Paraburkholderia bryophila: one gene and its partners. The protein of the gene in region 1 interacts with the protein of each later gene in a pairwise test. Links are inferred from orthologs where the notes say so. Each region holds a gene or a part of one and is shown in the gene's direction. Other genes may lie near its edges.

Region 1 (3,138 bases):
CTCGCCTGCCTTAGATGGCGAGGCGCTTGCGGCCCTTCGCGCGACGTGCGTTGATGACCTTGCGGCCACCTGCGGTCTTCATGCGAACGCGGAAGCCGTGGGTGCGCTTGCGACGGGTAACGGAAGGTTGGTAAGTACGTTTCATGTTGCTCTCACTTGATCGACTGATCGAAAAATAACCGCACGATCATCGCTGAAGCGGCAATGGCCGGAGGTTTACAGAATTGGTTTTCGCGGAACCCGCTATTTAAACCGGTTTTCTGTTGGCCGTCAATAGTTTAGCGCTCGCGGCCCTGCGACGGCGCTGGCTCGGGCCGATGATCCGTCCCTGTGGATAACTCCCTTCCGGGTAGCATTTGGCGTTAGAATCTCGCCTTACTTCCCAAAAATCCTGCACGCCGCTCCGGCTCGCTTGCCCCGCAAACCCTTGTGGCACAAGCGCCTGGAGCCATTGCGCCTGGCTGCTCAGGGCCTTGTTGCGCGCACGCAACAAGGGCAGCGGCGACCGCCGTGCACACCATAACGACAGCAACTCGATGAACGATTTCTGGCAACACTGTTCCGCATTGCTGGAGCGTGAGCTTACGCCCCAGCAGTACGTGACGTGGATCAAACCGTTGGCCCCGGTCGCCTTCGACGCCGCTGCGAATACGCTTAGCATCGCCGCGCCGAACCGCTTCAAGCTCGACTGGGTCAAGAGCCAGTTCTCCGGCCGCATCGCGGATATGGCCCGCGATTTCTGGCAAGCCCCGGTCGACGTGCAGTTTGTTCTGGACCCGAAAGCCGGCATGCGCGCGCCGCAAGCCACGTCGTCGCCGGGTTCGACTCGTCCTGTTTCGTCCTCATCCGCGCCGATGGGCGGTCATTCCGGCGGAGGCGCCGCAGTGGACGCGGCCGTCGGCGCCGTGCAAGCGGCGCATGCCACACGCGCCGGCGGCGTGAATGCCGCTGCGCAGCAACATGCGAACGCGCGCGCTGCATCGGCCGCCGCCGAAGACGCCGCCGACCTCGATCTGCCCAGTCTCGACGCGAACGAAGCCGCGGCCGCCCGTCGCACGTGGCGTCCGGGCCAGAGCGCGAGCTCGAACGGCAACGGCGAAAACGATTCGATGTACGAGCGCTCGAAGCTCAACCCGGTGCTGACCTTCGATAACTTCGTGACCGGTAAGGCCAACCAGTTGGCGCGCGCCGCGGCGATTCAGGTCGCGGATAACCCCGGCATCTCGTACAACCCGCTGTTCCTGTATGGCGGCGTCGGGCTCGGCAAGACCCACCTGATCCACGCGATCGGCAACCAGCTTCTGATGGACAAGGCCGGCGCGCGGATTCGCTACATCCACGCGGAACAGTATGTGTCCGACGTGGTGAAGGCTTACCAGCGCAAGGCGTTCGACGATTTCAAGCGCTACTACCACTCGCTCGACCTGCTGCTGATCGACGATATTCAGTTCTTCTCGGGCAAGTCGCGTACACAAGAGGAATTCTTCTACGCATTCGAGGCGCTGGTCGCGAACAAGGCGCAGGTGATCATCACCAGCGACACGTATCCGAAGGAAATTTCGGGGATCGACGACCGTCTGATCTCGCGCTTCGACTCCGGCCTGACGGTGGCGATCGAGCCGCCCGAGCTGGAAATGCGCGTCGCGATTCTGATGCGCAAGGCGCAGTCGGAGTTCGTGAGCCTGAGCGAGGACGTCGCGTTCTTCGTCGCGAAACACTTGCGCTCGAACGTGCGTGAGCTGGAAGGCGCGCTGCGCAAGATCCTCGCGTATTCGAAGTTCCACGGTCGCGAAATTACGATCGAACTGACCAAAGAAGCGCTGAAAGACCTGTTGACGGTGCAGAACCGCCAGATCTCGGTGGAAAACATCCAGAAGACGGTTGCGGACTTCTACAGTATCAAGGTCGCGGACATGTATTCGAAGAAGCGTCCGGCGAATATCGCGCGACCGCGGCAGATTGCGATGTATCTCGCGAAGGAACTGACGCAGAAGAGTTTGCCGGAAATCGGCGAGCTGTTCGGCGGACGTGACCACACCACGGTGCTGCACGCGGTGCGCAAGATCGCAGCCGAACGCGGCACTGACGCGCAACTGAACCACGAATTGCACGTGCTGGAGCAGACGCTGAAGGGCTAAGCAAGTCGACTGGGAAAAACGACCTGTTTATTTCCAAACTCGCCCCCATTTTAGTGAGGCGGTTCCGTTTTCAGGCACAATACAGGTTTAACCGCCCGGCGGCCGCGGGCGGATTTCACGCTGTGGCAGGCGCTGCGTGGCGCCGGCGGGGGGCCACGGCTGTGAGCTGGATCGCTTGCCTGGCAAGGCGCGCAGGCCGTTATATCAACGAAGGAACTCTATGCAACTGGTCAAGACCGAACGCGATAACCTCCTCAGGCCGCTGCAAACTGTGAGCGGCATCGTCGAACGCCGCCATACGTTGCCGATCCTCGCCAATTTGCTGATTACCAAGAACGGCCCTGACGTGTCGTTCCTGTCCACCGACCTCGAGTTGCAGATCACCACGCGTGCCGATTTCGGCGTGGGCGGCGATTCGGTGGCGACCACGGTGGCAGCAAGAAAGCTCCTCGACATTCTGCGCGCCATGCCCGACGGGCAGGTCACGCTCACGCTGAACGACAAGCGTCTGACCGTGCAATCCGGCAAGAGCCGCTTTGCGCTGCAAACGCTCGCCGCAGACGAATTCCCGACGGTCGCGCAAGCTAAAGACTACGGTGCGAACCTCGTGGTTCCCCAGAAGACGTTCCGCCAGTTGCTCGGCATGGTCCATTTTTCGATGGCCCAGCAGGACATTCGCTACTACCTGAACGGCATGCTGCTGGTGGTGGACGGCGATCAGCTGATGGCGGTCGCGACCGACGGTCACCGTCTGGCGTTCTCGTCGATGAAGATCGAAGGCACGTTCGCGCGTCAGGAAGTGATTATTCCGCGCAAGACGATTCTGGAATTGCAGCGTCTGCTGGAAGACATCGACGACACGCTGAAGATCGACATCGCGCAAACGCAGGTGAAGTTCACGTTCGGCCAGGTCGAACTGGTGTCGAAACTGGTGGAAGGCAAATTCCCCGACTTCCAGCGCGTGATTCCGAAGTCGCATAAGAATCAATTTTTGATCGGC
Region 2 (8,219 bases), on another replicon or contig:
TTTTCGATCATGTCGAGTCTGTCGACCGGCGAGCGCGAGTTCTTCGTGCATGGCGCAAGCGCGCTGTTCGACCAGGATTACGGTCGCCTTGCCGAGATTCATCGCGATGCCGGGCACGTGCCGCACGACACGCGGGCGGAAATGCTCGAAGCCGAATTGCGCACGCGCGCCGAAGCGCATTTCGCGGCCGCGCCGGAAGACCGGTCGGCGGGGTCGCTGTTTCATCATCTGCTGCATGCGGTGCAGCCGTTCGAAGGCGCCGTGCCGGGGCGGCTCGCCAGTGCGCAACGCTCGTTCCAGCAGGCGGAAATGCTGGCGCGCGCGCTGCATCCGGGCGTCGATACGTGGAATATCACGCGGGGCGTGCTGACGGGTATCGCGCGGCGCGATCTCGATCATCGCGGCTGGATCAAGCGTCTGTCGCGTGAGTTGCCGCATCTCGCGCATATGCTGCCGCGCGTGCCGCAACTGGCGGTGCGTTATCTCCAGCATGAGCATGATCGCGCGCGTACGCCGCGGCAGAGTGCTGAACTGATGGCGGATATCGGTCGTGAATACCGGCGCACGCGGGTTTTGCTGTGGGCGTGCGCGGTTTGCGGCGGGGTGCTGGGGGCGGGGACGGTTTTGTTGATGTGGTGAGGTGGACGGGCTGCAAGGCGTGGACGCCTGTGCAACACAGACGCAGACGCCGATGCCTACGCGACGCGGGCGCGGGCGCCTATGCCTATGCTCACCTGTACACCCACACCGATTGCAGCTTCGAACAAGACACGCTTCGTGTACCTCGACAAGATGGCGGTTTTTCCACACCACCTCTTCCGATGCTCGCTTCGTCAATCGCCGCGCTGTTCGTCGTGTTGTGGTCGACCGGTTTCGTGGTCGCCCGCGCGATCACGCCCTACGCCGATCCCAATCTCTTTCTGCTCGCGCGCTTCGGCGGCACGGCGACGATCTTCGCACTCGTCGCGCTCGGCGCTCGCGCCGCATGGCCGAGCGGGCGTGACCTCGGCAAGCACCTGCTGGCGGGCGCGTTGCTGCAAGGCGTTTATCTCGGCGCCGGCTATTGGGCCGTGGCGCAAGGACTCAGCGCCGGCGTGATGGCCTTGCTCGGCGCGCTGCAACCGCTCGCCACCGCCGCCGTCGCGGCGCCGCTGTTCGGCGAGCGCCTGTCGCGGCGTGGCTGGGCCGGCATGGCGCTCGGCCTGGCCGGCGTCGCGCTGGTGCTCGAACCGAAGCTGGCATCCGCCGCTGTGCCCGCGTCGCATGGCAACGCGCCATCCTGGCTGGTCGTGCTGATTTCAGTCGTCGCGGTCGGCGCGATTACAGCGGGTACGTTGTTTCAGAAGACGTCGCTGGCCAAGGCCGATATCCGCAGCGCAAGCGCGGTGCAGAATTTCGGCGCGGCGCTCGTCGCGGGTCTGCTGGCGCTCGTCCTCGGCGAGCATCGCTGGATCGCTTCGAGTACGGTGTGGGCGTCGTTGGCGTGGGGGATCGTCATGCTGTCCGGTATCGGCGTCACGTTGCTGGTGTGGATGGTCCGGCGCGGCGACGCGGCACGCGCCACCGCGCTGATGTTTCTCGCCCCGCCGCTCGCCGCGCTCGAAGGGTATATCGGCTTCGGCGAGACGTTGCTGCCGGTGCAGATTGCAGGGTTCGGCGTGGCGTTGGTGGGGGTGTTGCTGGCGCGCTCGTGAGTGTGGCGGCAGCGAGGGTGATCGTGGCCGGCAAAGGCGCAACGAATCAATCCGCCGTGTCCGCCGCGGCCGGCACCTTCGCGCGCGCCTTGCCGCCCGGCAGCGGCGACCACGCCGGGCGACTCTTGCGCTCGGAGTCCACCACGACGATATAGCGGCCCGCCCACGGCGTGACCTCGCGATCGCTCTTCAACACCCACAGCGATTTGCCCGATTCGACCAACGCGACATAGCCGGCGTCCAGAATGCCGTAGTGATCGAGAAAGGTATTCAACGACGCGGGAATCCGCACGCAGCCCTTCGAGTGGCGAATGCCGAGCACCTGCTCGAGGCGATCGGGGTCGGTGGCGTGCATCTGGAAGCGCATCTGCGAGATGCCGCCTTTGCCCCAGCCTCGTTCGCCTTGCGCCCAGCCCAGGTCGAAGATCCGCATGTCGCGTTTGCCGTAGCCGCGGATATGGTTTTCGTTCTGCGTGCCCTCGGAACGGAAATCCATATTGGCGGGCGTATGTTCGAACACGCCGAGCGGCGTGATGAAGTGGTCGTACTCGCCCGGCCGGCCGGTGGAAACCGGCGACGCACCGATCATCTGCCAGGTGTCGGCCGGCGCGGCGCGAAAGTAGATGAACAACGCCTGCACGTTGGCGCTGCGATCGACCATCACGACGTATTGGCCCGATAGATTGCCCAGTGCGTGTTCGGCGAGCGTCGTTTGCAGACGCTCGGCGTAGGCGCGCTGTTCCGTGGCCGGTACTTTTAACCGGCGCGTGACGTCTTTCGTGAACATGTCACGCAGCAATAATGCGCGATGCGGGTCGACCACGCCGGCTGCGTCGGGTGTGGCGACGGTGGATGCCGACGCCGGCGCCGATGCAGAAGGCCCATCCGACTTAGATGGCGCGACAGACACCTCCGCGGAAGCCCCCGCAGAAGCCGCCAACGCCACGCTACACGACAGCGCACACAACCCAGCCCCCAACGCGCGTGTCAAACGACGGAAAGAACGACCCGCGCAACTCGCGCGCGAAACGGAAAAGAAAACCGGCATACCCATCACTTCTATTACTTCGTGCCGACGCTCCATCGATACAGAGGTCAAGCGATCGGAAACAGGCTGGCCAGGCCGATTGGAGTAGTTCATCGCGTGTTTGAGCAAACCTGATTATTATTGACAGCTCGCCGGCTCATGCGGCGCTCGGAACGAGAATGTTACTTAGCGCATTGCGATCTGTCGATCCTGTCTCGCGAGCCGACCCGCCAGCCACTTTCTCCGGCGCGCAAGCGCCAAAGCTTCAACATTGCGCAATCGCGCGAGGGAGCAGCAAAGCATCATGACGCAACAGGATCCAGTCGCACGTCAAGCCGGCATCGCCGCGGAAATGCACATGGGCACCGAGTTCGACGCCGTGCGGGAGATCGAGCGCCGGGTCGCTTTTCTGGCGAACTATCTGCGCGGCAGCGGCCTGAAGACCTACGTACTCGGTATCAGCGGCGGCGTCGACTCGACCACGGCGGGACGGCTTGCGCAACTCGCGGTCGAACGGCTGCGCGCCGACCATTACGACGCGCGCTTCGTCGCGGTCCGCCTGCCCTACGGCGAGCAGAAAGACGAGGCCGATGCCCAGCAAGCGTTGCGCTTTATCCGCGCGGATGAAAATCTCGCTATCGACATCAAGCCCGCCGCCGACGCCATGCTGACCGCGCTGCATCACAGCGGCGTGCCGTTCGCGGACGATTCGCAACAGGATTTCGTGCACGGCAATATCAAGGCGCGGCAGCGCATGATCGCCCAATACGCGGTGGCCAGCGCACGCGCGGGCGTGGTGATCGGCACGGATCACGCGGCCGAATCGCTCATGGGCTTCTTCACCAAGTTCGGCGATGGCGGCGCCGACGTGCTGCCGCTTGCCGGCCTGAACAAGCGTCGCGTGCGCGCGGTGGCCAAAGCGCTGGGCGCACCCGAGACCTTAGCGCACAAAGTGCCGACCGCCGACCTCGAAATGTTGCGTCCGCAACGGCCTGACGAAGACGCCTACGGCATCCCGTACGACGACATTGACGACTTTCTGGAAGGCAAGCCCGTAAGCGATGCGGCACGTCGCGTCATCTTGCGTTTCTACGAGGCCACCCGTCACAAGCGGGCGTTGCCGTACACGCCGTTCGACTGGCCGGCGCCGGCAAGCGGGGAATGAAACAGGGAAGTTAGCGAACGAAGGACGGTGGACGACAGACGGTAGGCGGCGGAGTGCACGGCGCGGAGAGCGGGAGAACATGCACGCGCCCGTCTCACCACCGGCCGCAAACCAGGCCAAGGAAAAACCGCTACGACGCTACGCGCGCGACGTCGACAAAACTGCGTCAACTACGTGAAGCAGCTCAGTGAGCGGCCGGCGGTTCATCGCCGAACAGATCGGCGCTCGCCTCGAGTGTCTGACCGTGCAACTGCTTGCCGTGAATCTCGCGCGCGATCACGTCGCCCACATACGGCACTTCCGCATTCAGTTCGACCGTGGCGTACGCGCTGGGCTTGCCGGCGTCGACCACTTCGATATGCTTCGCGTAATGCCCGAGCTCGCGTTTGAGGAATTCCCGCACCTCTTCGGCGCTACAGGATTCCGCAATGTTGCGCACGATCAGGTTCATGCGGCCTATCCTCGGCGCGCGCCGCGACCGGAATCACGATCCGCGCTTTGCACGCGCACGGGGCGCAGCGCTGCGCGTTGCTTCGCCTGCGCGGCCGCGAGTTCGCGGATCAACGCGGCGCCGGCGGCACCCAATGCAGCCAATGACAAATAGAAGGCAATCATTTAAATCTCCCCAGCGAAATTCGTCCTATTTTCAGCATAGTCAGAATCGACCACAAAAGCGATGCGACACAGTGTCGTCAAAGATGAACTTTTAAAGACCTGCCTGAATGCACTGTACCTGAATAAGGTCGGTCAAAAATAGCAAAACAGCGGTTCATTTAACGATTCAAGCCCGGTCATGCGACCAACGTCACACGTCGGTTGCAAAAACCGGGCCTCGATATGCAGTGCCGCAGCATCCTGCCGGGGGACGTGCGCAACGCGCGGGCTGATCGCGGGGATCCGATCAGTCCGCTGCTTGCACGTTGGCGGCGCTCACCCACCACGCATTCTTGCCGTGCGGCTGCTGAACCAGCACCGCCGTCGGATCGTCGACGCCGTCGTCCGCAACTTCGCACACCGCGAGACCGTCGGGCAGATGCTTGACCTCGCCGGCTTCCTGGAACAGCGCGACCCGTTGCGCGCTCAACGGTCGCAGTTGCTTGTACACGTCGAAGCTGATGGCGGCGGGCACGTCGCCGCGAATCCGCAACGCGTCGGCTTTACCGCACAGCACGGGCTCGGCGGCGAATGCGACGGCGCTGCCGAACAGACAGCCGAAAGCAAGCGCCGCGGCGGCAAGACGTGAATGGTTCATGGTGACTCTCCGGAAAAAAATGTGGGCCAGCGCGCCGCCCTCGACTAACGAAGCGGCGCGATTCAATACGCGTGGATGAACGAAACCGATGCCGCGCGCGAAGGCGCACGGTCTCACGGCGGACTGTCGTGCCCGGCGCCGCGCTCAGCGCTTTCGCCGGTCGCGACGTCGAGTCGGCTGATGTCGCAAGACGTTTGACTGAAACCCGAATAAACCACCGACCAATTGCCGACGATCGCAGCCTGCGCCTCGGCGAGGCTCAATTTGCCCTCGCACACGCAATGCTTGAGCATGACCGCCGCGCGCGCCTTGCGGCGCTCGCCCTGCTGGCCTGCCCACGGCAGAAGATCGAGATTGGCGGTCGCGTTCGGCGAACCGCCCAACACGACAGGCACGCGCCGGTCGATAGCGAACGCCGCGCCCTTATCGGACTCGATGCCGCGTTCGGCGAGCAAGCGATTCTTGTGCGCCATCAGTTCGCCGAACGGCGGCGCCACGGTGTCCGCGTAACCGGTCCGGCAAATCGTCTCGCCGACGGATTGCTGCGTGACGCGTTCGTCGAGCATGCCGGCCTCTTGCGCGCGGGCCTCGCCCATACGCACCGCGAGTGCCACGGTGAAGCCGAGCAGCAACACCACGCGCGCCCTGCCGCGCGAACGCGCCAAGCCGCAACGGTGCGTTAGCACCGGCGTAACTGCCTCTTCGTAAGTACCGCGGGTCGGGTCGCTGGAATGGTAAGAGCGACGCCCGTTTGCAATGCCTGCGTTCATCGGTCGGCGCGCCGGCAGCGGCACGCAATAGTTCAATTCGCGGACCAATTAGAACACATTCAAAATGCTTACGTAACACTCCGTGCCTCACGCTTGTCCGTGGACAAGCGTGAGGGTCCGTTCGCTCATGTCATTTCGCGTCACCCCACCGCTTACTTCGCCACGCGAGCCTGCAAGGCGCGAATCCGCGTGAGCGCCTGCGTGTTCGACGCCGTCGTGTCGTACATCTTCGCGAGATCCGCCTTCAGCGCGGTGCGCGATGCGCCGTCGAGATACACCATATGCCCGGACGGATAGAAGCGCGCCGACAGGTTCTGCCGGACCTGCGCGCTGAGCAACGGCATTTGCTGCAGATCGAGCACGGTCTGATAGAACGGCGTGACGAAATCGTAGAAGCCGTTCGCCGACAGCACCTTGAGATCGGGATTGAGCGCCATCACGGCGGCGAGATCGCCGGCGGTGTAGAGAATGACGTTGCCCTTCGCGTCTTTGCCCTTCTGCGCGCCGGTCGGATCGATGTGGCTGAAATCCCAATACTGGAACGCCTGATCGTTCAGATCGGTGAACGACGAATTCGACGTGTACTTCAACTGCTCGTTCAGATACACGTTCCACATCGTCGTATAAACGCCGGTGACCGCCGTCATGGTCGGATCGTTGCCGCCGGAGTTCGGGTCGATCTTGCCGGCAATCCCCGTTTCGATCGCCGTCACGCGGCCGTCATACTCGCCGAGCGCGAGCCCTTGCGACTTCAGCAAGCTGGTCAGGAACAGCGAATTGCCACGGCTGTCGTACGACGCGATATCCAGGCTCCACGCAAGCAGGGTCGCTTTGTCGATGCCGGTGTATTCGCTCAGTTTCTCGACCGTCGCGGAATCGGTGGTCGGAAATTTGCGTAGCGCGGCCAGATAGTCGGTGCGCGCGAATTGCGCCACCTCTTCGGCAAACGTGCCGAGATCCGTGGGCCGTGGCGCGATGCCGAGTTTCTTGTGATACCACGCGTCCGCCGCCGCGGTGGGCAGCGCGCCGACCGGATTGCCGGACTGCGTGTAATCGAGAATCGACGATTGCAGCGTAATGCCGTTCAGATCGACGCCGTCTTCGTGCAGTCGGTAGGCCAGCACGCAACTGCGTGCCGTGCCGTACGACTCGCCGTACAGGTACTTCGGCGAATTCCAGCGGTTGTTCTTGGTCAGAAAACGCTTGATGAACTGCTTGAGCGAATCCGCGTCCTGGTCGACGCCCCAGAAGGCGCGATTGGTCTTCGGTGCAATGGCCGCCGAGTAGCCGGTGCCGACCGGATTGATGAAGACGAGGTCGCTCTTGTCGAGCAGGCTGTCCGGGTTGTCTTCCATTGCGTACGGCGCGGGCGGCGTGAAGCTCGGCATCGCGGTCTTGATGCGGCGCGGCGCGAACGAGCCCAGCAGCACGAACACCGAAGACGACCCCGGACCGCCGTTATAGAAGAACGTGACCGGGCGGGTTTCTTCCTTCTGGTTATCTTGCGTGAAGGCCACGTAGAACAGACTGGCCTCGGGCAGCGAACTGCTCGGGTCGACGATGACGAGGTGACCCGCGGTCGCCGTGTAATCGATCTTGTGCCCGCCGATCGAGATCGAGTGATGAGTGACCGCGGCGGTCTCGGCGGTGTTGGTAATGGAATCGTCCGGCCCATTGCCGTAGGCAACCGGATCGAAGAACGGCTGATCGCCGCCCTTGTGCGCTGCGCCAGCGGCCCCGGCTGCGGCCGAAGCATGCGCATTGTGCGACGACTGCGGACTAACGGAAGCTGACTCGGTGTTCGTCATGATCGCTCCATGGGTACGTTCACGTCTGGTTGGCCGTATCTGCCAACCAGACTATAGTGCGGCGGCTACCTTCTGACCATTGGGACTGCCGAGTCCCGTGCAGGCGTCCCAGCCCACCGACGCCTCGTAACTCCCGTTGTTGCCTTGCGTGATGTCGTTGCACACGCCGGCCGCCTTGTACAGCTTGGGGTTGATAAAGCCGACCGGCTGGCCTTTCGCCGCGTTGATCCGCGCGATCAGCGCCGCCCACAGCGGAGCGACCGCGCTGGTGCCGCCGACCACCGTCTGCGTACCGTCGATCAGCACGCTGTAGCCGGTCACCGGCGAGGCGTCGCCCGCCACGTCCGGGACGCCGCGCCCGCTGAGCGGCATCTTGACGCCCTTGGCCGAGGTGGACGACAAACCCTGTTGCCACACCGGCACCGGGAAGGCCCGGCTCACGCCGCCGCCGGTCGCGCCGCCTTGCGAGCCGTCGTTCCAGACCACCTCGTGGGTGATCGACG
Region 3 (8,059 bases), 180 kb from region 1 along the record:
TTCGATCGGCACGCCGTAGTGCGTGGCCAGCGTCTTCGCGCCGGCGCAGTGATCGATGTGGCCGTGCGTCAGGAACACTTTTTCGACCGTCACGTTCTGACGCGCGATTTCGCCCTGGATGACATCGAGATCGCCGCCCGGATCGACGACGGCCGCGCGTCCGGTTGCCTCGCAAACGAGCAGCGAGCTGTTCTGCTGGAACGGCGTGACGGGGATCAAGGTGACTTTCATGGATGACGGCGCCGCGAGGAAAAGGTTGATTGTACCGGCCTGCGAGCTAGCTCCGCCGAGGGCCCGGAAGGCCCGCCCCGACGGGCTTTGGTCCGCTCATTTTTGCAGCAAGCGTGAAAATTCATCAAGGTTTTCAGTCGCTTGGCATCTCAAAAATTTCTTTTGGGTATAATGCACCCCATGCCTAGGGAACTGGGCATGCCACAAGGCGATGCGTCCCCATCAAAAATGGGCACGCGGATCGCCACTCAAGTTTGGGCTGTCGCACTGCTGGACAGCCATCAAGTATCGAGCTTTCGATGCACACGTCTTGCCCAGCCAGGTGCCACGCGCCTGCTACGGACTTAACTGCCGTGACGCTGGGTGGGGCCTACGCCGCCGTTCCTGTGCGCTGAGTTCCGCGCGCAAGAGCGTGTTTGCCACGTTCGATGGCGGCATGTGGGGTCTGGTCAGGCTGCCGGGGACAGGTTGCGCCAGACGTGAAAATTAACCGTGCGGTAGCGGCCGATTGGGCCGCATCCGGGCTTTGACGTTCTGCGCTTATGTGGCGCGGCGCGTTGTCGTCCATTGCCGCCGGAGTCGCAGGCAACACGCTCAATTTCGCGTGATGCGGCTCGACATTGTGATTGCACGTCTTATGAAAACTCGGTTATCCCGTGGTCTGGGGACTCTTTTTGCCTTTTTTGTGCTGGCCGGTTGCGCCACGCCTCCGGGCACCGCGAACACGTCCGCCAATGATTCGCCGCTGAGCACCAAAGCGGCGCAGGCAGGGACCTTCGGACCGCAAGCTTTCGGTAGCGCGCCGGCCTCCGGCGCAAGCGCTGCGGGCTCGTCGCTGGCCGACGCCAAGCCGCTAACGGACGATGGTTCGGACATTTCGGACTTTCATCAAACCGGTCGCGCGTCGTGGTACGGCCGCGGCTTCCACGGCCGTCGCACCGCCAACGGCGAACGCTACGATATGCATGCGCTGACCGCCGCGCATCGCACGTTGCCGCTCGGCTCGTATGTGCGCGTGACCAACCCGGCCACGTCGCGCTCGGTCGTCGTGCGGATCAACGACCGTGGTCCGTATGCTCGCGGCCGTGTGATCGATCTGTCGATGGCCGCTGCGAGCGTCCTCGATATGCGTCATGCCGGCACGGCGCGCGTCAAGATCGAAGGTCTGACGCAGCAGGAAGCACGCGCCGAGATGAACGAAACGCTGGCGTCGAACTCGGGTTCGAACAGCGATAAGTGATCGGAAATCGATGGTGAGGCTACGGGTGGGTGCGTGATGGGCGCACTCGTAGCATGGCGGCGGTGGCAGTTCATGCCATCTCTGTCAAAAAAGGAAAGGGCCGCGAGGCCCTTTTTTTTGTCCGACTGCTTATTCTTCTTCGGGGTCGTCTTCGGCTTCGTCGTCTTTCTTCAATGCCAACGCACGCGTGTACAGCGCGTTGCGCGACACCCCGGTGATCGACGCCGCCACCTTCGCCGCGCTGCTCACCGTCAACTCTTCCAGCAGGATGCCTAGCAACGCGTCGTGATCGTGTTCGCCGGTGGCTTCCGGCTGAGCGCCTTCCACCACCAGCACGAATTCGCCGCGCTGGCGGTTCGGATCGCCGGCGAGCCACGTTGGCCCTTCGGCCAGGGTGCCTTGGTGCAGCGCTTCGTGTAACTTTGTCAGCTCTCGCGCGATCAGCAGTTTGCGTTCGCCGCCGAACGCGTCGGCCAGCGCCTGCACCGTCTCGACGATCCGGTGCGGAGCTTCGTAGAACACCATCGCGTGAGGATGGCGCGCGAGTTCTTGCAACGCGGTGGCGCGGGCCTTCGGCTTGGGCGGCAGGAAGCCGAGGAACGAGAACGTCGCGACCCAGTCGCCGGCCGCGCTCAACGCCGTGGCGAGGGCGCTTGCGCCGGGCAGCGGAATCACGGGGAAGCCGGCTTCCCGCACGGCATCGACCAGTTTCGCGCCGGGGTCCGAGATGCCGGGCGTGCCCGCGTCGGAGACATACGCGACGCGCTCGCCCGCTTGCAGATGTTCGATCAGGCGCTGCGCCGCGGCCCGCTCGTTGTGCTGATGCACCGCGACGAGCGGCTTCGAGATGCCGTAGCGCGCGAGCAGTTGGCCGGTGTTGCGGGTGTCTTCGGCTGCGATGCGGTCCACCAGTCCGAGCACATGCAGCGCGCGCAGCGTGACGTCGGCGACGTTGCCGATCGGCGTGGCCACCACATACAGCGCGGCAGCGGGGTACTGCTGCCCTTGCGCGAGTTCGGAGAGAGGAGTCATGAGACAGAAGACGCAAACAGACGGAAAGAGGCCGCCATTGTGCCACGCAGCGCCGGGCGTTCTGGGGGCTAAGGATGGTGAGCGCGGCGAGATGGGGCTTGGGCGCGAGGCGGTGAGTAGTTCGGTGGCTACGGCGCGGCGTGCACCACCGCCCACCACCCCGCACAACTTTTCAAGACCGGCCGGGTCCAAACTCGTCGGCGCGGTTTTCGAATTGCGCGCGCAGGAGTTTTTGCAGCGGCAGCGTTTGCGGTTCGTCGCGCGTAACGTGTCGTGCCGCGGCGGCGAGATCGATCTGGTGATGCGCGACCGTGACGGTGCGCTGGTGTTCGTCGAAGTCCGCGCGCGGGCGCACGGTCACTATGGCGGCGCGGCGGCGAGCATCGACTGGCGCAAGCGACAGCGCATCGTGCGCGCGGCGCAGCATTATCTGGTCACTCGCGGCCGCTGTTCGCACGATCAACCCGCGTGCCGTTTTGACGTGGTTGCGTTCGAAGCCGGCCGGCTCGTCTGGTTGCGTGACGCGTTTCGCGCCGACGAAGTCTGATGGCGCGCGCGGAGAACCCGCGTGAGTACGATAAACTTGCGCTCGCGTCCGGGCCACGGGGCGACGCGGATACGCGAAATGCAGGGTACTTTGCGATGCATTGACGCTACCGCACCACGTTACCGGCCAGCTTCACCGGCGCAGCTCAACTCGCAATACGACCTCACAACACGGCCGCGCAGTGCGGCCCATTCGCGGTAGAAGATAGAGACTCGATGTCAGTCGAACGCATTCAACAACACTTCCGCGACAGCGCGGCAGTCAAACTCGAAGCCCTCGAAACCCTGTCGATGCCAATCGCTGCAGCGATCGACACGATGTTCGGCGCGCTTGCCAACGGCAACCGCATTCTGGCGTGCGGCAACGGCGGCTCGGCTGCCGACGCGCAACACTTCGCCGCCGAGCTGATCGGCCGCTTCGAACGTGAACGGCCGGGCTTGCCGGCGATCGCGCTGAGCACGGATACGTCCGTGCTGACCGCTATCGCCAACGACTATTCGTTCGAGCAGATTTTCTCGAAGCAGGTCTGGGCGCTCGGCCAGCCGGGGGATGTGCTGCTGGCTATCACCACGTCCGGCAATTCCGCCAACGTGCTGGCCGCGATCGACGCCGCGCACGAGCGCGAAATGATCGTGGTCGCGCTGACCGGCAAGGGCGGCGGCCGCGTGCAGGACGGTTTGAGCGATACCGACATCCACGTCTGCGTGCCGTCGGATCGCACCGCGCGTATTCAGGAAGTGCATTTGCTGACCATCCATTGTCTGTGCGACGGCATCGATGCCATGTTGCTGGGCGAAGACTGAGATTGATTCCGAAGGAGAGCTAGTTGATGAGCGTATTCCGCGTCAAGAAGACACTGGTGAGAACCGTGCTGGTGGTTGGGTTCGCGGCGGGGCTGTCCGCGACGTTGCAGGGTTGCTTTCTCGCCGTTGCGGGAGCTGCGGGCGGCGGCGCGCTGGTGGCGACCGACCGGCGCACGCTCGGCGCGCAGACCGAAGATCGCGAGTTGCAGGTGAAGGCGCTCTCGCAGATCAGCCAGAATCTGCCGGACAACGCGCACGTCAACGTCGCGGTGTTCAATCGTCGCGTGTTGCTGACCGGCGAAGTCGCGGGCGACGTGTCGAAGCAGCGCGCCGAGACGATTGTGCGTGGTCTGAACAACGTCAACACGATCGTCAACGAACTGGCGATCATGCCGGCCAGTTCGTTCTCGTCGCGCACCAACGATACCTATCTGGAGACGCGCGTGAAGACCGCGCTGATCGCCGAGAAGAATATTTCGGCGAACAACTTCAAGGTGGTGGCCGAGCGTGGCTCGGTGTACCTGATGGGGCTCGTCACGATGGACGAAGGCAATCGCGGCGCGGATGTCGCGAGTCGTGTGCCGGGCGTGGTGCAGGTCGTGAAGCTGTTCCAGTACATTCAGCCGCAGGAAGCTGCAGCGGCGGCTGCGGCAGCAGCGACTGCGCCGGCGACGGGCGCGTCGCAGCCGGACGTGAGTGCGCCGACGGTCGGCGCGGTTCCGGATTCGTCGGTGAGCTCGCGGCCGCTTGATCAGCAGGCGCCGGCGCCGGTCAGCAATTCGAACGCGGTGCATCCGGGTAATCCGAAAGCGACTACGCCATGAAGCGCGGTGTGATTGTTGTTGGGTCGGTGTTGGTTGGGGCGGTGGTGGGGCTGTTTGTGTCGAGCGCGCATGCTGCGGATGCGCCGGGTGGGCAGAGTATTGCTAATTCGAATGCTTGCATGGGATGTCATGCGGTGGACCGCAAACTGGTTGGTCCGTCGTTCCAGCAAATCGCGGCGAAGTACAAGGGTGATGCGCAGGCGCCGGCTAAGTTGGCGAGTAAGGTGAAGAACGGTGGGACCGGCGTGTGGGGCATGATTCCGATGCCTGCGCATCAGTCGATGAGCGACGCGGATATTCGGACGGTGGTTGATTGGGTGCTGAAAGGCGCGCCGTCGAAGTGATGGTTTACCGGGGTTTGGGGCTAGGCAAAATGGAAAATGCCTGTGCTAGAATTGTTCGCACGTTGGGGGGGTAGCTCAGCTGGGAGAGCGTCGCGTTCGCAATGCGAAGGTCGGGAGTTCGATCCTCCTCTCCTCCACCAAAGAATTCAAAGGGTTACAGGTAATTTTCCTGTAACCCTTTTTCATTTTTCTGGTTGATGTAACCGGTATGTAACCAGATTTAGACCTCGCAGATCCACGTCAAGCTTCCACCGCCTTGCCGTTCTGCTCCCGCTGGATGATGTCGTTATGGATGAAGGCAAAAACAATCGCCAGTCAGAGCCGGCCCCTCAAATGGAGCTAGATCTGAGAGTGGGCCGAGCGGGATGGGAAAAGGTAAAGTCCCAAGCATTGGCCGCGAAAGAAGAGCAAGCGAAGGTACGGCAACAAGAGGCCTTGGCATTCTTGAGGCAGACAGATGCGCCGGCCAAGCGCGCCTATCTAACCGTAGTAGATGCCGCTGAACAGCTGGGGCGTGAGCCGGATGATTTGCTAGAGAAAGGGGTAACCGGAAAGCTGAAGCTTTATGTGCCGGTGTTGCATGAAGGGCTGTATGTGTGGCCGGTGACTGAGCGTGGCGTTCCGCACGCCAGCTTGTTGGGGCGCGTGGATGGCGTTGCGCCAATATTTCAGGACAGGCTGCAATATGGCGAATACGAAATCCTGCATCCCGCTGACGTCAAGAAGGTCAAGGTAGAGCAGTCAGCGAGACCCGAGGGCTATATTTGCCCGGACCGGGTAAAGCGGCATCTTGCCGAATTGAAAATCAGGTGGCCGGAAGGACAGGTCGCGAGGCTGGCTGAACGGATCGAATCCTTGGCCACTCGGATTGCTTGGGTTCCGGCGTTCCCTTTGACAACAGATGGCGGCATTGCTAGAGCTGAAATGCTACGTGTGAACAGCGATGACATGCCGAGCTTGAGGGTGCAGTTCGAGCAGTCGGTCAATGCCAGTGAAATGACTGGCGAGAAAGGGCTCGGCATGCAAGTTTCAGTAGGTCCGGATGATCCCTCCAAACTGATCAAATACGGCGAGCGACGTAGGAAGCAGATCGAAGCCATACAAGCGGGTGCGAAAGCGCTGGGAATTGATCCAAGAAAAATCTCGGTGGGCCAGCCAGAAGGGCACAAGAACAAAATCCGTTTATGGTGTAAAGCTAACCACCTAGATCGATTCGGCGCGGGGGATGATCCGTTTGACGAGGCATGGATATCGGCAAGTAGAGATGGACTGATTACAGTCGTCAACAAAGGCAATTTCAAAAGGTAACTTCACCTGTGAGTCGTGGGCAAAATACCCCACCTCCCCACCTTGCGGCCCCACTAGCACCCCAGTCGATCATGTCAATGCCGATCTACGACGCCACGCATGGCGAAGTGTTTCGGCGTTGACTGCGGAAATCGGCACGCGGGCGGCGCCTAAACACGACCTTTTGCGTGGCTCCCATTGGAGTCCAACATGGTCCAGCTGAACAATCCCGCATTTTCGACGCCGCAAGGCCTTTCATCGATCCGTCCAACGGACTGCCTCGACCTCGATGCGGTCAGCCGCTTCACCGATGATACCGACCAATTCGCCGAGCTGAATGGCGTGAAAGCGCAATCGGTCCGCAAACGGTATGCGCAGACCGGTAGCTATTTCGGCATCCGGCCACTGAAGCTCGCGAATCGCCGCTTGAAGTGGCCGCACGTCTTCGCCGCACAGTCGGAGGCTGCGTGATGCAAGGCAATCCTTTCCCCCTGCACGCGCTGTCGTCAACGGAACGAGCCATCATTAAAGCATGGGCACGTACAGCAGCCTTTGAAATCCCGGCGGCTGGCTACATGGACGGTTATGTTTCTCAGGCCGCTGGACCATGCGCGGTTGTCAAGACGCCGGACGGTACGCTCCTCGATTCCAGCACATACGTTACGGTATGCGCTCCGTCGAGCGCCGGCAAAACGCCGGCGAGCCGGCCGTTCATCGAACATCGCGCCAGCGCGGTAGCTGCGCACGATGCTTCGACGCTCTCCGCGTGGCAAGAACACAAAGGCCGTATGACGGCATGGCAAGCTGACTACTCCGGCACTGAGCGCGGGATCAGCAAGCGGGCCGCCAAGGGACTTCCCCGGGATGACGCACTTGCTAACCGGCTGATTGATCTCGAACGCAATCGTCCCAAGGCTCCTCCCTCCCCGCCTCGTCGCCTTGAGAATTTTACGTACTCCGCTGTTATCGACCAAGTGGAACTCAATAGGGCAATCTTCGTGTACTCGGATGAAGGTCGCGCGTTATTGAGTCAACTGGATAAGACGTTGGCCGGATTGATGTGCTCGTCATGGAGCGGCGTCGCGACCAGCTACTCGCGTAAAGGCACGGGCGTGCAACTGATTCAGCCCGCGATCACGACGATCCTACCGATCCAGAACCTCACGCTACAGGAGTTCTTTCAGACACCCACGGGCAAGCATTTTCTCAACTGTGGTTTGGCAGGGCGCTTCTTGTGGTACGTCGTGGACGAATCGATGGTCGAACCCGCGCCAGAGAACAGGCCGGCGATTTCCGAAATCGCCGAATTGCAGAAATTCCTCGACCGAGGAACGCACTTTTTCCACGAGCAGGTGCGCCTGCAAGAAACAGGCTGGGAGGGGCGCAAGGTTTTGACGCTCTCGTCACGAGCCTGCCGCGCATTTGAGAACGCTGAGCGCCGCGTGAACAGCATTAGCCGCGAGGGAATGAGCGACAGTGAGCGAGCCTGCCTCGACAAGCTGCCCGAACAGATCATCCGGCATGCTGCCCGCCATCATGAATTCGATGACGAGGACGGTCCTATCTCGCCGGAGCGCATCGAATGCGCGGAGGAAATTGCCCTGTGGAGCTTCGACAATTTTTCTCGCTTGATCAATGCCGGATCGCAGAACTTGGATAAAGCTCACAAGGACGCCGATCGACTTTTCGAGTTCCTGTTCTACGAGTTGCGCGTGCGGGACAAGATCGCGCAACGGGTTCTGCGTGACGAA

The links.
Region 2: the proteins of dnaA (region 1) and nadE interact in binary tests that used the Escherichia coli proteins (3 or more experiments, as listed by UniProt). The link is inferred for Paraburkholderia bryophila from one-to-one orthologs.
Region 3: the proteins of dnaA (region 1) and GGD40_RS11725 interact in binary tests that used the Escherichia coli proteins (3 or more experiments, as listed by UniProt). The link is inferred for Paraburkholderia bryophila from one-to-one orthologs.

What each region holds. Positions count from the first base shown.
Region 1 is NZ_JACCAS010000001.1:2,815,231-2,818,368, reverse strand. Bases 1-2,837 are described here. They hold dnaA (chromosomal replication initiator protein DnaA), read left to right. Parts: upstream 1-536; coding sequence 537-2,138; downstream 2,139-2,837. Other genes in these bases: dnaN (DNA polymerase III subunit beta), read left to right, coding at 2,359-2,837; rpmH (50S ribosomal protein L34), read right to left, coding at 11-145. Also shown: more of dnaN, read left to right, coding at 2,838-3,138. UniProt on the Escherichia coli protein: Plays an essential in the initiation and regulation of chromosomal replication. Binds in an ATP-dependent fashion to the origin of replication (oriC) to initiate formation of the DNA replication initiation complex once per cell cycle.
Region 2 is NZ_JACCAS010000002.1:2,907,480-2,915,698, reverse strand. The notes cover bases 2,010-4,955. They hold nadE (ammonia-dependent NAD(+) synthetase), read left to right. Parts: upstream 2,010-3,025; coding sequence 3,026-3,886; downstream 3,887-4,955. Other genes in these bases: GGD40_RS33950 (hypothetical protein), read right to left, coding at 4,788-4,955; GGD40_RS33955 (hypothetical protein), read right to left, coding at 4,343-4,501; GGD40_RS33960 (RNA-binding protein), read right to left, coding at 4,071-4,337; GGD40_RS33970 (L,D-transpeptidase), read right to left, coding at 2,010-2,742. Also shown: GGD40_RS33980 (ABC1 kinase family protein), read left to right, coding at 1-639; GGD40_RS33975 (DMT family transporter), read left to right, coding at 822-1,694; more of GGD40_RS33970, read right to left, coding at 1,741-2,009; more of GGD40_RS33950, read right to left, coding at 4,956-5,138; GGD40_RS33945 (hypothetical protein), read right to left, coding at 5,252-5,908; GGD40_RS33940 (S10 family peptidase), read right to left, coding at 6,061-7,716; GGD40_RS33935 (S53 family peptidase), read right to left, coding at 7,768-8,219. UniProt on the Escherichia coli protein: Catalyzes the ATP-dependent amidation of deamido-NAD to form NAD. Uses ammonia as a nitrogen source.
Region 3 is NZ_JACCAS010000001.1:2,636,039-2,644,097, reverse strand. Bases 2,274-5,059 are described here. They hold GGD40_RS11725 (phosphoheptose isomerase), read left to right. Parts: upstream 2,274-3,265; coding sequence 3,266-3,853; downstream 3,854-5,059. Other genes in these bases: GGD40_RS11715 (c-type cytochrome), read left to right, coding at 4,674-5,021; GGD40_RS11720 (BON domain-containing protein), read left to right, coding at 3,880-4,677; GGD40_RS11730 (YraN family protein), read left to right, coding at 2,502-3,050; rsmI (16S rRNA (cytidine(1402)-2'-O)-methyltransferase), read right to left, coding at 2,274-2,503. Outside these bases: GGD40_RS11745 (MBL fold metallo-hydrolase), read right to left, coding at 1-231; GGD40_RS11740 (septal ring lytic transglycosylase RlpA family protein), read left to right, coding at 869-1,471; more of rsmI, read right to left, coding at 1,601-2,273; GGD40_RS11705 (hypothetical protein), read left to right, coding at 5,310-6,329; GGD40_RS36900 (hypothetical protein), read left to right, coding at 6,519-6,779; GGD40_RS11695 (DUF3987 domain-containing protein), read left to right, coding at 6,779-8,059. UniProt on the Escherichia coli protein: Required for the timely initiation of chromosomal replication via direct interactions with the DnaA initiator protein.